4 regions of the Anaerosinus sp. genome follow, and region 1 is predicted to be linked to each of the others. Evidence: riboswitches for the same ligand, from Rfam matches in the RefSeq annotation. Region 1 holds a riboswitch; each other region holds the start of a gene.
The links. A riboswitch is a leader RNA that binds a small molecule or an ion and turns the genes downstream of it on or off. The one in region 1 is predicted to bind cobalamin.
Positions count from the first base shown of each region.

Region 1 (4,266 bases):
ACATTAGGCCCCATTGCATGCATTAACAAATAATTGGATGGATTCGCCTTTTGACCAACAACTTGACATACTCGCGCTGCCATTGGAACAGCTGAAACGCCCGCTGCACCAACTAATGGATTAATTTTTCCTCCACTTGTCCAGTACATAACTTTACCTAAAAGAACTCCAGATGCTGTACCAACTGCAAAAGCAAATAAACCTAACCCGATAATTTTTATTGTTTGTATATGTAAGAAATTTTCTGCTGACATCGTAAGTCCAGTTCCTGTCGCTAAGAAAATTGTTACAATATTAATTAAAGAATTCTGCGCTGTATCTGACAATCTGTCTGTTACTCCAGATTCTCTAAATAAATTTCCAAGCATAAGCATACCAATCAATGAAGTAATTGGTGGTAATAATAAACTAATTACAATCGTAGATACTACAGGAAATGCAATACGTTCAAATTTAGTTACTTCACGTAATTGTCCCATTTGTACCGCACGTTCTTTTTCTGTTGTTAAAAGTTTCATAATTGGCGGCTGAATGAGTGGAACTAACGACATATATGAATATGCGGCGACAGCAATTGCACCTAACAGATGAGGCGCTAATTTAATTGTCATATAAATTGCTGTAGGACCATCTGCCCCACCAATAATCCCAATCGCAGATGCTTCTTGTACAGTAAACCCAAAGAACATTGCACTTGCTAAAGCCGCAAAAACACCAAATTGTGCTGCTGCACCTAGTAATAACATTTTGGGATTTGCAAGGAGCGGCCCAAAATCTGTCATTGCACCTACACCTAAGAAAATCAACGGTGGAAAGATTTCATATTGAATTCCGTAAGAAATCGCCTGCATGACACCAGGCTCAACATCAAAACCAGTCTTGGGTATATTTGCTAAAAGACAGCCAAATGCAATTGGACCTAATAATAATGGCTCAAATTTTTTGCCAAACGCTAAATACAATAAAAGAATACCAACTAAAATCATGATGCCATTGCCTATACTAAACCCGGCATATCCACTATTCGCCCAAACTGACTGCAACGCAATACTAAATGCTTCCATTTATTTATACCTCCTGTAAATAATTCTTTTTACTTCAATAAAGTTAATCGTGTATCTCTTTTATCGAGGTAATTCTCACGTCGCGATACCCATACGCCATAATTGCTGTGGTAATAACTGCAACCAACTCTTTTTCCTGTAATTTATCTGGTAAATCATCTTCAGAAACAACAACAGTCGCTGGCTGCATAGGTGCAGTCGGAATAATTTTTTCCGTGTTTTTTTTCTTCGTCGGATCAATAAAATGAATAAACTTAATCATACATCCAAGCAACCATAAAACGCCGAATACAATGGTCATGTTAATTAACATGATTAAAAAGGGATTTGTTGTTACTGGCTCTCCATTCATAAAAACCCCACCTTTCTTCGTATTTTGTATACATATTAAACGTATCAAAAAATACCCTATAAGTAGAAATACTATATAAAAGTGGATTTTCCTTGTCGTTTTAGTAGAAATTATTAAATATCTTACAAATCCCAAGGATTTAACACTTGAAAAAATTTTTTATAAGTGAACTTTATCGACAGTTCGTCTCATAACTAAAGTCTTTAACTAGATTAAATATATGAAAAGATATGCACCCTTAATGCATATCTTTTCATATATTTTAATATTTTATTATTTCAAAGCTTCAAGAGCATGTTCTACATAAATTGCTTGAATTGCCACGTTACGTCCAATTCCACCAAATTGAACTTTAGTTTTATAACCATCCTTTTCAATCATAGATTTCCAAGAATCTTCTTCATCACCAGCCATATCATTATTGGCATGATCACCAGACACTACCATCAATGGCATAAATACTGCAGATTTATATCCACGTTCTTTAAACATCGCATACATGTCTTCAAAATTTGGATGGTCAACTTCTTCAACAACACCAATTAAAACAGACATTTTTTCAGCATCAAATGCAGCTTGTAATGTTTTATAAGTGTTGCCAAATGACTTATTATTATCACGCGGCGATCCATGCCCCATGAAAATGACAGCTTCATCTTTTTCTAAAGCTGGGAATTGTGTTGCTAAAGCAGCAGCCACAATTGCATAATCTTTTTCGTCAGTCATCAAAGGTTTTCCCACGGAAACTTTAGCAAACTCCTTTTCAAATTTGCTAACTGTTCCTAAAACTTTTCCTTCGTATTCTTCTCCATGAATCAAATGCGTTGGCTGAATTAAAATATCTTCATATCCTTCTGCTTTTAATTCTTTTAATGTTGTTTCTAAATCATTTACTTTAATTCCTTGGTTTTCTAACATACGTTTCATTACTATTTTAGATGTAAACGCTCTTCTAAACTCACGATCAGGGAAAGCCTTCTTTAATGCATTTTCAATCCCCTCAATATCATTTTGTCTAGCTTCCTCAAAAGTAGTACCAAAACTTACAACAACTAAAGCTTTTTTACTATTTGCCTGTGCAACAGAAGCTCCCGTCATAAATACCGCTGAAACAGAAAAAACAACTGCCATTACTCCACATAATAAAGTTTTCATAAAATCCTCCCATATTTTCATCTTTAGAAAAATAAAAACCTTTTCTACTTCGCATAGAAAAGGTTCATCATATTCAGTAATAAATATAAGACTGACGAATCCCCCTCCCTATCGCTCGTAGGTATAACGGTGATGTTAAACAGGCAGTTCTCCTGGCTCTAGTTCATCGCTCACTCAGCCTTCCCAGAATTATTTCCAGTGACATTTTTGAGTTTGCTCCCTATTACAGTGGCGGGACCGCGTTGGCATTCAACCAACTTCCCTATTAAGTCCTTGCGGACACCTGTTTCTTTTATTTAATTTTACAATTGAATCGATTCGTGTCCAATAATACCATTAATGAATACCACTGTCAATAAAGACTATAACAATTTCTTAATTTTCCCTATGTAAATCTCTTGTACCTCTCTATTTTCACAAATTCCATGCGGATAAACTTCCACCTCATACCCCGCCTGTTTTAATCTATTTTTCCATGAACTTTTATCATCAGTCAGCAATTCCTGTTCTACATGTCCACCTGCAATAAATAATAAAGGCATGAGGATAATTCTCCTGCCTTTAGACTTTACCGCCAAACACTCTACTATATGCTCAAGACTAAAACATTCCTCCATTAACCCAATAAATACAGGAAGCTTCATTTTATTAAATGTTGATTGCAATAATTTATATTCTTGTAAGCACCGATTTTTTACACCATGCCCCATGAAAACAAATTCACAATCATCGAAATTCTTAAACTGCTTTTGTAGTGCAAGGGCTAATAAAGTATAATTCACTTCATTTTCGCTCGCAGTTCCAACATACATTAATGGTTTTCCAATTTTTAAACTGTTAAAAATCCGCCTCATTTTTTCTGCAACTTTAACAATTTTCTCTTCATACTCTTTTCCTGTCGCCAAATTTGTTGGCTGTATAACAACATCTAAAATACCTGCTTGTGCAAAGTCTTCTAAACATTCCTGAACACTTTTAACAGTAATTCCTTTGTCGTTAAGCTTTTTAGAAATAAATACTGAAGTAAAAGCGTTTTTGACAACTGCATCTGAAAAATTCAATTCTACTTGTTTAACAAAATCATTCAATAATGAATGTGCGTTTAAATTTGCAGATCCAAAACTTGTAATTAAAATTCCTTTTTTCTTTTCCATTTCAAATTCCTTTATGATAATAAAATAGCAAAAAAGCCCTCTAACCTATGTGTTAAAGGACTTCTATCTCATAAATGGTGATCCACCCGCGACTCGAACGCGGGACACCCTGATTAAAAGTCAGGTGCTCTACCGACTGAGCTAGTGGATCAAAATGGCTGGGGCAGCTGGACTCGAACCAACGCATGCGGGAGTCAAAGTCCCGTGCCTTACCAACTTGGCTATGCCCCAGTATTTTATGGGGTGACTAGTGGGTCTCGAACCCACGAATACCGGAGCCACAATCCGGCGTGTTAACCGCTTCACCATAGCCACCATAAAAACTGCTGTAAACCGTCATTTATTATAACAAAGCAATAACTTTATGTCAACTTCTTTATAAATAAATGGTGACCCTGGCAGGACTCGAACCTGCGACCCTTTGATTCGTAGTCAAATACTCTAATCCAACTGAGCTACAGAGTCACGTGCTTTACTTGTAATATTATATATATAAACAAATAGATTGTCAACACAATTTTTAAAGATATTTCAATAATTT
Region 1 covers NZ_CBDNNH010000010.1:23,381-27,646, forward strand. Annotated here, with positions in the region: gene ACWZFG_RS04880 (sodium ion-translocating decarboxylase subunit beta) at 1-1,064, opposite strand, end outside; gene ACWZFG_RS04885 (OadG family protein) at 1,108-1,416, opposite strand; gene ACWZFG_RS04890 (sirohydrochlorin cobaltochelatase) at 1,690-2,571, opposite strand; cobalamin riboswitch at 2,697-2,873, opposite strand; gene ACWZFG_RS04895 (sirohydrochlorin cobaltochelatase) at 2,934-3,725, opposite strand; tRNA gene ACWZFG_RS04900 (tRNA-Lys) at 3,801-3,876, opposite strand; tRNA gene ACWZFG_RS04905 (tRNA-Gln) at 3,881-3,956, opposite strand; tRNA gene ACWZFG_RS04910 (tRNA-His) at 3,965-4,040, opposite strand; tRNA gene ACWZFG_RS04915 (tRNA-Arg) at 4,113-4,190, opposite strand.

Region 2 (4,266 bases), on a different contig from region 1:
TCTGGGCATTGAACAGCTTCTGTTCATAATAGGTACGCCACCGTTTAAAGACACTTATCGTAGCTTGTTGATATTGTTTTAACCGCCAACCATCCATATCCATCTTTTCTTTTGAAGTATCAATTAAAAACTCGAACAGATGCTTATCGCCAATTTTATAAGTTCCATCAATTTTAAAGCCTAATTTATCCATGTCATATTGGCTCCAGTAATAGTTTGGCGAACGCCAATTCACCGTCGTATCGACCTTTTCTTTTTCCTGCCAATCGTCTACTGCATAGCGTTTAGTCTGGTCGAGATAGTTTACACTCCACCCCCATTCTAAATTGCCAACTGTATCACGCCGTCCAATTAACGTTTCTTTGCTGGTAATGTCCTGATGACGGTAGTTATAGATTGGGTCAAGATATCCTGGCAAATCTATATTAGGTATATTTCCATAATTCGCATTCAGCGGGAAAGGATAATGACGGTCAATTTTCTTCCAAGTGTATTTTGCCAGCCAATGATCATCCTGCCATTTTAAAATTGCATCCGTATTTTTGTAATCATTCGTTTTACGCCAACGATCTGTTGTACTCGTTGAATCTATGTCTTTCTGGTAAAGCCTTATATTATCAATATAACTTTTAAAATATCCGATATAATTTGCATGGGCATTATTAATTGGGCGCAATTGTTCCGACGCTTTATTTAACGCTGCATAAAAATTAGGATCGGTTGCAAGCGTTATTCGAAGGTTATCTTGGGTCAGCCCAGAATAAGCATTTAGAGTATCATATCCATTTGCTTGTAAAGTCGAAACCATCCGATCTAATCGTATTTTTCCGTTCCTATCGGTTTGATGCGTATAATCTTTTAATTTTTTAACATATCCGTCATAAAGGCTAGTATCTACCGATTTATTCGTATATTTAAAATCACCATCACTTTGGTCGCGATTGAGTCCAAACATAATGCTGCCGGAGCCCAGTGGGGCATCCACCTGCAATGCACCTTGGAAGCCACCGTAGGAACTCTTACCAATGGATGCATCGATATTGGCTTTTGTTGGGCGTTTCGTTACGATATTGATTACGCCCCCCATATAGGTGCCACCAAACCTTGCTGGAACATAGCCACGATATACTTCAATTCGCTCGACATTTTGAACTGGAATGGTCGAGATATCCGCCGCGGCATCGCCACCGAGATTGAATAGTACTCCATCGACAAATACACCGACTTGTGCCGAAGTTGACCCACGAACCGTGACTGTCGTATATTGCCCTTTCCCATTGACTTCTCTTACATGTACCCCCGGTACCATTTTGAGAAGTTCCGGCAAGGTTTTCTGCTCACCCTTATAATCATCCGGGCGAATAACCGTCACTGTGCCTGGCGATAATTTTGATTCCCAGTCAGGGCGTTTTGCTTCAACGGTAACCGTATCTAACGTATAACTATCTAGCTCACTATCTGTACTTGCCAATACTACTGGTTCTTTTGCTTCTGTTACTTCTTCATTCATCTGATCAGCCTCTTGCTTTGCTTCATCTGCCCACACGATTCCATTTGGCATAGCAAAACCTAAAGCCAACGTACAAACCACACATGCCGCAATTTTTTGATAACGATGTGTGTTTTTTATTTTGCCTTGATATAACCTTTTGCTTTTCATCTTACTCATTCTCATCCTTACTTATAAAATTCAATAAATAAAAAAACTTCTGCCACGTTTGACAGAAGTTGATATGGTTGCATAGGAAATACTCCTAGCATCATAATCCCCTTCCCATCGCTCGCAGGTCTAACGGTGATTGTCTAATAGGCAGTTCTTCTGGCTTCAGATCATCGCTTGGCTACGCCTTCCCAAGATTTCTCCCAGTGACATAAATGTAACCTCGCTCCCTGTTACAGCGGCGGGACCGCACCGGTTTTTCACCGGACTTCCCTATTAAGTCTTTCGACACCTATTTCTTCACTATTTATTTTTTATTAACTTTGCTTTAGATTGATTTTCTTAACTTCTTATTCTGCGTTTTTTTACCCCGTTGTGCATATTTAAAACGCAGTTTGTTTAACTCTTTTAGCAATGCAACATAATGGTGAGCCGAAATGGTAATCATTTCTTCTTTGTCATTATTTTTTATATTGTTTTCAATTTCCTCAATCATATATTTTATCTTCTTCACGTTACATCGTTGACTTTTATAGTCAAAAACCTTCCTTTCTTTACATCTATTGCTCGAAGATAACTCTTCTACCTTATGCTTAATACAAGAACAATCAACTTAGCTATAAATTAAAATAATGATAAATTAATTTTTATTTATATAAATTAGAATAAAAAATGTGAAACTTTCTATCGCCAATAAAAATTTTCTTTTCATTTTACGAGACAAAATTTCACATTTTTAATCCTGTTAGAATCCCTATATGAAGCCACCATGCTTGAATTTTAACTTTTCTGGATTTACAAAATGAAAAATTCACTTTTCAACGAAAAAATAACTATTGAAGAATAAAGAAATGCTTTCTTCCATTCAACGCATTTTCATCAGCGAAAATTTTCCGAATAAAATACTTTATTCAGACTCATTTTATAACCCAGATCTGTACTGCGCAGACACTCCTCGGATGCTAGAAACAGTTGGTGCTCTGACTTAAGTTCATTGCTATCCTATCCCTTTGCAAGAGGTTTTCGATACGATAGCTCACTTTTACAGTTGCGCGACAGCGTCGGAATTGAGTTTGACTCTCACCGAACTTTCCCATAAAGTTTATTTATTGCACTTGCTTTAATAAATTAGCAATAAATATTCACCCGTTTCCCTTTTATATTTAATTGTCAAATCTTTCATTCATTATCATATAAATTCTAATCTAAAAAATAAAAAAGTCCTCTGCCTATGATAGACAGAAGACTACAAATTCAAAATAATATTAACATAAAAACATGTCAATAAAATTCAGAAATCTCTTCCCCATCGCTCGCAGGTCTAACGGTGATTGTTAAATAGGCAGTTCTTCTGGCTCCAGATCATTGCTTAGCTACGCCTTCCCAAGATTTCTCCCAGTGACATTCATGTAGCCTTACTCCCTGTTACAGCGGCGGGACCGCACCGGTTTTTCACCGGACTTCCCTATTAAGTCTTTCGACACCTATTTCTCCTATGTAATTCTAAGATAAAATTTGTTATCCTTTACAAAAATAGAGTATACTCCTTTTTTTCTGATTTGACAAGATTATCTATTATTTTTATTTTTTATAAAAAAAGGAATGTTAACCAAATCAAATTTAGCAACATTCCTTTTACTAACATAACTTTAATTATTTATTTTTTAAATATTCATCAATAGCTTTTGCCGCTTTTTTCCCTGCACCCATTGCAAGAATTACTGTTGCCGCACCTGTTACGATATCACCGCCAGCAAATACGCCCGGTTTACTCGTTGCACAAGTTTCTTCGTCAGCAAGGATATTCCCACGTTTATTTGTATCAAGCCCTGTTGTCGTGGATTGAATTAATGGATTTGGACCTTGACCAATTGCAATAATTACTGTATCTACAGCTAATTCAAACTCAGAACCTTCCACTGCCACCGGACGACGACGCCCAGATGCGTCAGGTTCGCCAAGTTCCATGCGAATGCACTTTAATCCTGTTACCCAGCCTTGTTCATTGCCAATAACAGCGACTGGATTGTTCAGTAATTTGAAATCGATTCCTTCTTCTTTCGCGTGATGTACTTCTTCTAAGCGTGCTGGAAGTTCCGCTTCACCGCGACGATATACTATATAAACATGCTCAGCACCAAGGCGTAATGCTGTGCGAGCTGCATCCATTGCAACATTACCGCCGCCAACAACAGCAACATTTTTACCAACATGAATTGGAGTCGCGTGATTCGGGAATTGGTAGGCTTTCATTAAGTTACACCGCGTCAAAAATTCATTTGCAGCATATACACCATTTAAATTTTCTCCAGGAATCCCCATAAAATGTGGTAATCCCGCACCAGTTGCAATAAATACTGCATCGAATTCTTCTTCTAATAATTCATCAACTGTAAATAATTTGCCTGCAACTGCATTGACAACAATCTCTACACCAAGTTGGCGCAACGTATCAATTTCTGCTTTTACGATTTTTTCTTTTGGTAATCTAAATTCGGGTATACCGTAAGACAATACACCACCAGCAGCATGAAGTGCTTCAAAAATCGTTACTTTATAACCCATTTTTGCTAAATCACCAGCAGCTGCAAGTCCAGCAGGGCCAG
Region 2 covers NZ_CBDNNH010000002.1:90,816-95,081, reverse strand. Annotated here, with positions in the region: gene ACWZFG_RS00760 (TonB-dependent receptor) at 1-1,669, opposite strand, end outside; cobalamin riboswitch at 1,793-1,971, opposite strand; gene ACWZFG_RS00755 (hypothetical protein) at 1,989-2,156, opposite strand; cobalamin riboswitch at 2,614-2,826, opposite strand; cobalamin riboswitch at 2,985-3,163, opposite strand; gene gltA (NADPH-dependent glutamate synthase) at 3,314-4,266, opposite strand, start outside.
Region 2: it holds a riboswitch for cobalamin, as region 1 does, so the genes downstream of both, ACWZFG_RS00760 (TonB-dependent receptor) here and ACWZFG_RS04890 (sirohydrochlorin cobaltochelatase) in region 1, are expected to answer to the same signal.

Region 3 (4,266 bases), on a different contig from region 1:
AAACAAAACCAACTTCTGCACTATCTTTATATCGCTCGGGAATCTGAGCAATCTGTGAGGTTGCCCGTCCGACAACTTTCCCCTGTACCTGATCCAAAATTTCTAGAAAGGATGGTGATAACACCACAATTCGTTCTGGTGTATTTGCCAATAACACTTCGCGATGATTATCGTCGATGATTGTCAAGTTCTGGCTATGATTTTCCCCTAAAGTCAAAGATTCTTTATTCCCACATCCAGAAAACAATATACTAGCTGCAATAAATAAAATTGCACTAACCACTATTAATCCTTTATTCATACAACACTCACTTTCAGTCCTAACCAAACTAGAATTTGCAGTTGATTCCAACACGATACATTCTTCCATATACATCTTTATTATAATCATGATAATTGCCGAGATTATCTATGCCTAAGTATAGGCTTGCCCTCGCATCTAAATCTTTTTGTGCTAAGAAATTAACTACTGTAAATGTGCTATTTTCCATTTCTTTATCCCCCGTTGTAATATTGCCATCTTTGCTCGCCCAATAATCAATATTACTTACTACATCCAAGTTAAATTGCCAGTTCGTATCCTTCGGATGATAAAACAATCCTAAATTAAGCTGATGTCTAGGACGATCTTCTAGTCTTTGACTGCTTCCTTGATCTTTTGCATCTAAATAAACATAGCCAAAGTTCAAATCTACTTCATCACTCAATTGATGCTGGATTGAAGCTTCTATTCCTTGCATTCTCGCTTCGGGAATGTTTTTATACGTCATTAATTTGTCTTTTGTCGGTATCATACTGGAAACTAAGTCTCCAGCACTATCCACATATTTACCAGTCCAAGTAGATGTAATTAATTCTTTAACATCATTTCTAAATAAACCAAAATGTCCTGTTGTTTTATCATTCCAATCTTTTTCTAATGCTAATTCATAGTTCCATGATTTTTCCGGCTTAATATTAGGATTTCCCTGGAAATACTGACCTGGTCCGCCCATCGCGCTGCCTGCAAACATTTCCCAAGCATGATAAAGTTCATTAATCGTCGGTGTCTTATAACCTTGTCCCACAACAAACTTTAACCTAGTATCATCAGCAATGTGATAAGTAGATGCTAAATTTCCTGTCCAAGCAGAGTCAAATAAATTACTATGATCAAATCTTATGGATGGTATAAATAGCCATTGATCATTTGGACGAATTTCATCCTGAAAATACAAGGAAACATAGTCAATAGATGCTTCATCACTCGTTTTTTTACTATTTAGATCGGTTTTTATTCTCGTTCCTTCCGATTTATCTTGTCTCCATTCAAAACCAGCTGTAGCTAGATGCTTATCACCCAGTTGCCAGCTGTCTTTTCCTTCAAGGACATTAATTGTACGATTCACCCAATCGAAACTATTTAATGTATAAGGTATAGTAACAATATTATTGCGCCGTGTCTGTTTATAAATAAAATATTCCTTTTCATATTTCGACTGATATGCCCGAACCGACCAATTTTGTTTAGCATCTTCACCCTCATAGCTCAGCGATAAATTCGTACGTTTATTTTCATTTTTATTAATTTTATCTGATTTTGGCATCATCGGATGATAAGATTGCCCCGCTTCTGAACGCTGTGTGTCTTCGTTCAATTGTCCGAAATCAAAACTTAAGCGATTTCCATTTTCAGCCGTATAGGTCATGCCAAAATCAATATTTTGCTCTTTGCCAAAATAATTATTACTTGTTCCTTCATTATCTACATAGAATGGCTTACTATCGTTATAACTTCCCGATATCTTCCAACTCATATTTCCTGTCTCATTGATATCTTGATAAAAAATACTAGTTGTCGGACCTGCACTGTCACCATGTTCATAAAATGAATAATCATAATTAATCGAGCCTTGTTTTTTCATTGGTTGTCGCGTGATAATATTGACAACGCCGCCAATTGCATCGCTTCCATACAGCGAACCGGCAGAACCGCGGATAATTTCAACACGTTCCACATTATCCATATTGATTCGATCGATTTCATGCGCATTGGCTGAGTTATACGAAAGTTCTCCGCTCATCCGTTTGCCATCAACCATAATTAAAACATGTCTTGATTCCGAGCCACGAATTCTCACTTGTGATCTTCCCTGAAAATCCTTCCACAAGGTCACCCCTAGTGCATTTTGCAAAACATCCCGTAACGTTCTAGATTGTCGCTTTTCAATATCTTGACGTGTGATTACTTGTACTGTGGTAGGAACTTCTTTTACTGTCTGATCAGTCCTTGTCGCAGTTACAACAACACCATCTAAATAAAATTCATCCAATACTTCTTCATTTGCCCAAGCAATCTCTCTACCGATTGATAATTGCGTGCCCAATATCATTCCACAAACAATCGCCATCCCGATTGCTTTCTTTTTTTGGCTGTAATGTTTCATCCCCGATTTATCCTCCTAAAAATTTCTTAACTACACAATCCATCTTACTAACAAAAAAATCTACCTCTTCGAAAAGGCAGATTTCAATTATCAGCAAATAAAAACATAAAAACCCAGCACGAAGCTGGGTAAAATAGCAATATAAATGCTGTTATTTTATCCCCTCCCTATCACTCGTAGGTTGTATGGACTGAATGGATGGTCAACATTAAACTTTGAATTGTTCTATCCAACAGTTAACGCAGCATCTAATCTCCATATTCGGTGATTGATAAACAGGCAGTTCTCCTGGCTTTAAATCATCGCTCATCCAAACCTTCCCAAAGTTTTCACCCCAGTGGCATATCTTGGACTAACTCCTTATTACAGTGGCGGGACCGCGCCGGCATTGAACCGAACTTCCCTATTAAGCCCTCACGGGCACCTGTTCCCTTCAATATTTAGTTTTCACATCATTTCAATAAATCGCAAGAAATATTTTCCATGGTAATACTTTATCATCATAACACTGCCCCTCGGGCCTGTCAATAAATTACCTAATTTAACATTTTTCTTGTATATTTCTGTAAAATTATAAATTATTGAAAAAGTTCTTTTTCAGTAAATAGAGATCTTAAGCATTCTTAAATCAACCTTTTATTTAAGTCTCACTTTTATCAAAGGGTCTATCGCTCCAAATGATTATGGCGACGTTCCTTTACAAGTTACATCATCCGTTCAAAATAGCACTAAAAACATTTAATCTTTTTCACATAATTACTCTAACTTTATCGCCCTAACCCAAATAAGCCGACAAAATCAATGATTTTGTCGGCTTATTTTACTTGATTTAATTCTTATTATAGGTTCTATACATATTGATTTTCTCTGCATTTGCCTTCATTGTCCAGATCCCGCATGGGCAAACGCCCGCGCAAATACCACAGCCAATACAACGTTCTGCATCAGAAACATATTCAAATGTACCGTCTGCTTTAACGACTTTACTAATTGCCTTTTCTGGGCAGGATTCAAGACACATACTACAATCTCGGCAAGTACCACAACTAATACAACGATTGAAATCTTGATTTGCCGCTGGCAATTCACAACCATGACATTTTTCAAAGTAAGCTTTATTTATTTGTCCCGCTGGAATAACTTCCTTCTTCACTGCCTGTGCATATGCTTCTCCATTTACGTAAGCATCTGCTGCCATTGCAGCCTTCGCACCAGCCCCAATTGCATCCGTTAAACGGCCAGGTTTCACTACGTCACCAGCCGCAAATACACCAGCCATAACACTCGTATCTGCACCTGGCACTAACCAATCGCGAAATTTGTTTAACCCTTCAGGTAAATAATCTAGGATTGGTGTTTCCCCAACCGTTACAATGACCATGTCGCCTTCAATGAATCTTCCATCCTCAGCGAGAATTCCTTTATCTGTGATTTCTTTCGTCATTACAGGCCAAATGATATCGCCACCAAGAGATTCAAAGTGTTCAATTTCCTTTTTAAAGGCTGCCGGCTTTTGCACATCAATACAAGTTACCTTTTCTGCTCCCATTTCATACGCATCAAGTGCAGCATCCATACCAGAGTTTCCTGCACCGATAACAAGCACATGTTTGCCGACTTTCGGATTTTCACCACGGTTCACTGCTTTTTGGAAGTCTAACCCTTTTACGACTTTTTCTTTTCCAGGCCATGGGAATACACGAGGATTATGTCCACCGGTGGTAACGATAACGGCATCACTAGCTACTTTAATCTCATTAAATTTATCACTATCTACTTTGCAGTTATTGACAAAGGTTACGCCCATATCTTGAATGCGTTTTAATTCCGCTTCTAAAAT
Region 3 covers NZ_CBDNNH010000023.1:118,050-122,315, reverse strand. Annotated here, with positions in the region: gene ACWZFG_RS11600 (ABC transporter substrate-binding protein) at 1-301, opposite strand, end outside; gene ACWZFG_RS11595 (TonB-dependent receptor plug domain-containing protein) at 330-2,426, opposite strand; cobalamin riboswitch at 2,688-2,869, opposite strand; gene ACWZFG_RS11590 (FAD-dependent oxidoreductase) at 3,256-4,266, opposite strand, start outside.
Region 3: it holds a riboswitch for cobalamin, as region 1 does, so the genes downstream of both, ACWZFG_RS11595 (TonB-dependent receptor plug domain-containing protein) here and ACWZFG_RS04890 (sirohydrochlorin cobaltochelatase) in region 1, are expected to answer to the same signal.

Region 4 (4,266 bases), on a different contig from region 1:
TTTCAGCTTTTATTTTTTTCGCAACTGGTGGAACAAGTTCTGGATACGTATCATCGGTTGAACAGATAATTGCAACCAACGCACCTGATTTTACCGCTGCCTCGGCAGCCTCATCGGTTGTCATAAATCCATCATTTTTAAGTACCTCAAAGCCACCTACTTCGAAGAACCCCGTACTAAAGTCAGCTCTAGGTTTATGTTGCGGTATTTTCCCCATGTTCGCTAAAAAGATTTTTAATTTTTCGCCATGCTCGGCTTCATATGCTTTTGCTTTATCACGTAACTGTTCAAACTGCTCTGTAAAACGATGTTTCTCTACCATACAAGCAATGCTTTCACCATCGCTATTTTCATATAAAATATTTCTTGCATCCTCAAGCGTTGCTCCCGCACTAAATGCAGCTTCTAATACATTGATGAAATCATCTGACTTGTTTTGTATGCTTTGTCTTAACTGTAATAATTTTTCATCACGGAATTTTTCATCAACATCATTAACAAAATCGTTAATTTGCTTTGTCCGTGTTTCTTTTATCGCAGCTACATCAAGTTCATTTTTCTCTAGCAATTCTTCTAGCACATTCGCATACATATTTACACCAACAGCACGGTCTGCACGTTGTGCTAATTTTTTGAAGCGCTGCATCAACACATCTTTTACATCGCCTTGTACTTTTCCAGCCTTTAACGCTGCAATCATGCCACCGTCAACTTCAACCTGTTGCATTACTTGCCATGACTTCTCAGCTACTTGTTTTGTTAAAGACTCGATATACCAGGATCCACCTGCCGGATCGACCGGTTGACATAAATTACATTCGTTTTGTAACATAATCTGCGTGTTTCTTGCAATACGTCTAGAAAACTCATCACCTAAACGAATCGCTGAATCAAAAGGCTGTACTTCTAAACTATCAATCCCACCAACAACCGCAGAGAAGGCTTCTGTTGTTGTTCTAAGCATATTTACATATGGATCATATACTGTTTTATTAAAGTTCGCAGTACATGCATGAATAATCATTTTTTGTGCTTCTTTATCACCGCCAAAACTTTCAACAACTTTAGACCATAACTGTCTTGCTGCTCTAAGTTTTGCAATTTCCATAAAGAACATTGCACCTAAGGAAAAAGTAAATTGCATTTGTTTTGCAATTGTATTTATCTCTAGTCCACGTTTTTGTAATTCACGAATATAAGTAATCGCCGTAGCCAAAACATAACCTAATTCTTGAACAGCACTAGCTCCACCATCGCTATACACTTGCCCATCCAAGATAATCGTTCTTAACTCTGGCACATTTTTTTCTGTCCATTTCACTGTTTTTGCAAGTTCATCGAATAAATCATCTAACGATGCAGATAACTCCCCTTTTGCTACCAATACACCAATTGGATCAGCACCAATACAGCCATGTACATCAGTAAGTTTCTGAGAATTCGCTTTTAACATTGCACTGAGCATACTAATCATCAAGCTATTATTTGCACCACAATTGACATATAATTGATACTTTCTCAAATCCAATCCAGCAAAAACTTCGTACATATCTTGAATCGTACTGATTGATACACCACCCTTTTGAATTTGCTTGTCAATCTTATCACCATTTTGTCCTTGTTTTGTAAGTGCATCAAGTTTAATATTGATGGCAGTTGCACCTTTTTCCAACTCATGTTTAATTAATTTGTTTAATTTTGCTGGAATAACATCATCCATTTGTTGCGCAATAAGCCAAGGCTTTGTTATATAGCCCCCCTCATGTGTTCCCCGCATATAATTTTCCATGCCAGGCAAGTTTGATAATTCTTCAGGATTCGGTGCCATTTCCATCGTATACATTGGCTCTAAAGTGATGCCCTCATAGGTTTTCGTAAACAATTTTTTCTCGAAACTGCCACCTTTTAGCGTTGCAATTGCTTCTTGTTTCCACTCCTCATAATCAGGAGCAACAAACTCATCAAGGCTAACCATAGGAAGCTCGGTTTCTTGTAGCTCTTTTTCTTCTGCTTGTTTCATATTCCTAATCCTTTCCCTCAGTGCACTGATAACTTATTAAAGAGTTTTTATTAAAAAAGAGAAGACAAGAGTGCCTTCCCTTGTTTGAAAAAGGATGTCTCCTAACGGAAACATCGGGCATACGCCCAGTACAATAAAAAATAAAATATATGAGCAATGTTCTCCGCCAAAGCTAAGAAGCGGAGAAAACTTTTTGACTAAAATAAAAAATCCTTCTTTGCCTACAATTGCAAAGAAGGATTTAAAGTTAATATATATTTACTAAATAAAAAATCTCGACAAATATAAGTCGAGATAAATAGATTTAGCAATCTATAAATCTCCTTCCCATCGCTCGCAGGTCAAACGGTGATTGTTAATTAGGCAGTTCTCCTGGCTCTAGTTCATCGCTCGCTCAGTCTTCCCAGAATTTTTCCAGTGACATTTGTTGAGTTCGCTCCCTAATACAGTGGCGGGACCGCGTTGGCATTTAACCAAACTTCCCTATTAAGTCCTTTCGGACACCTAATTCTATATATGAAATTTTATTTACTCTCATAAACAAGGCTTATCTTATCACTATGATTTATTTATGTCAATAGTGTTTGCATATATTTTTTTACAAAAATTCTTATTTTACCAACAACTTTATGCAAACTAACATAAAGTTATTTAAAAATCTGAATTTGCCCGCACCACTTTTTCCATTCCAACGCCCCAGTAACAATAATATTAGGTGGCGTTCCAATCATCGTCATAATCCCACCAAACCCAGCAGCAAATGCTAGTGGCATCAACCACCTAGATACAGGGATTTTCGCAACTGAACAAATGCCAATAATAACATCAGTCGTTCCTTTATTAGAACTAATAGAGGACAATATCGCGGCAACTAACATAATTGCAATCATTAACTTATTTTCACTTTTTCCAGAGCCTTTTACGACGATATTGCCAATTTTCTGTGTGAATGAATCGAAACACATAGCCAAGAAACCATAACACAAAAAATATAATGGACATGTTGACTGCTATATTTAAAAACGGATTTGTCGTCACTGGTTGCATATTACTTTCACCTCAATAATCATTTTAAAATTGCATAAAAAAACATATCTCTGCTAATCATTGAGATTGCCAAAAGCATCTATCCCATTATACAGTGGTGTGGATGATGGTGGAAAAGCATATGCTGTCAAAATGGAAAGGATCCATAGAGGTAACACACATAAAAAGTTGATGACGATTTTTTTTATTTTTCTTTTCATAGTTTCCCCCTTTTCACTTTTTCGTAGATTTGCATTATCTTCTGCTCTGTTTTTGTATACAAATAAGTACTTCTTGCAGAAATAAACTACCTTATTATAATTTATGAAAAGAAGAATAAATTGGAAACAATCATTTTTAGGTTCTTCATCCTTTATCCGATAATTAACCTGCTCTAAGACTCCCATCTTCTACAAGCGGGAGTTATATCCATTGAGCACAGGCGAGCGATTAAATCCCTGGATAACGATTTATAAAATTCAGATGGAGTTAAAACTCCATCTGAATTAAGAACTCTATTTATAAATATTGCTTTTATAGATGGTTATAACTATCTATAGGAGGTGATTTGATTGAGTCATATTGATATCAAAAAAACAATGGAGCAAACACTTTGTCAAAAGCAAGAGGAAGTTAGAAACTACCAACGATTTGCACATGCATTTGATGACCCAGAAGCTGCAAAAATGTTTGCACATTTTGCAGAAGCAGAAATGCTTCACGCAACGCAACTTATTGATATGCTAAAAAAATTTAATTAAAAAGCATAGCAAAATACGCCCGAGAGTTTATTCTCTTAGGGCGTATTTTTATACGGCGGGACTATGGGTCTCGGTAAGAGCTAGCGCTCTTACTGAGATATCTTTGTTTATCATTTGTCGTTTCAGTACGAACATGCTACAATGATATTCATCTACAAAGAAAAGAGGTTTAGCTGTGCAATTTCTTAAAGAACTCTATCATTATCTACCAATAAACGAACAAGAAATCTCAGATAAAAAAGCGATGAGTCTAATGATTGAAAAATTTCCCGATACAATTTTATTACGTGACAACACAATTGCTCATATAGCTGTTTCTGGTTTTATTGTCAATCAAACTTATGATAAAACCTTGATGATTCATCATAATATCTATCAATCCTGGGGATGGACTGGTGGACACGCGGATGGCGATAGTAATTTATTGCAGGTTGCAATAAAAGAAGCAAAAGAAGAAAC
Region 4 covers NZ_CBDNNH010000003.1:10,708-14,973, reverse strand. Annotated here, with positions in the region: gene ACWZFG_RS02225 (methylmalonyl-CoA mutase family protein) at 1-2,020, opposite strand, end outside; cobalamin riboswitch at 2,366-2,543, opposite strand; gene ACWZFG_RS02220 (SLC13 family permease) at 2,668-2,985, opposite strand; gene ACWZFG_RS02215 (ferritin family protein) at 3,619-3,807, shown strand; gene ACWZFG_RS02210 (NUDIX hydrolase) at 3,983-4,266, shown strand, end outside.
Region 4: it holds a riboswitch for cobalamin, as region 1 does, so the genes downstream of both, ACWZFG_RS02225 (methylmalonyl-CoA mutase family protein) here and ACWZFG_RS04890 (sirohydrochlorin cobaltochelatase) in region 1, are expected to answer to the same signal.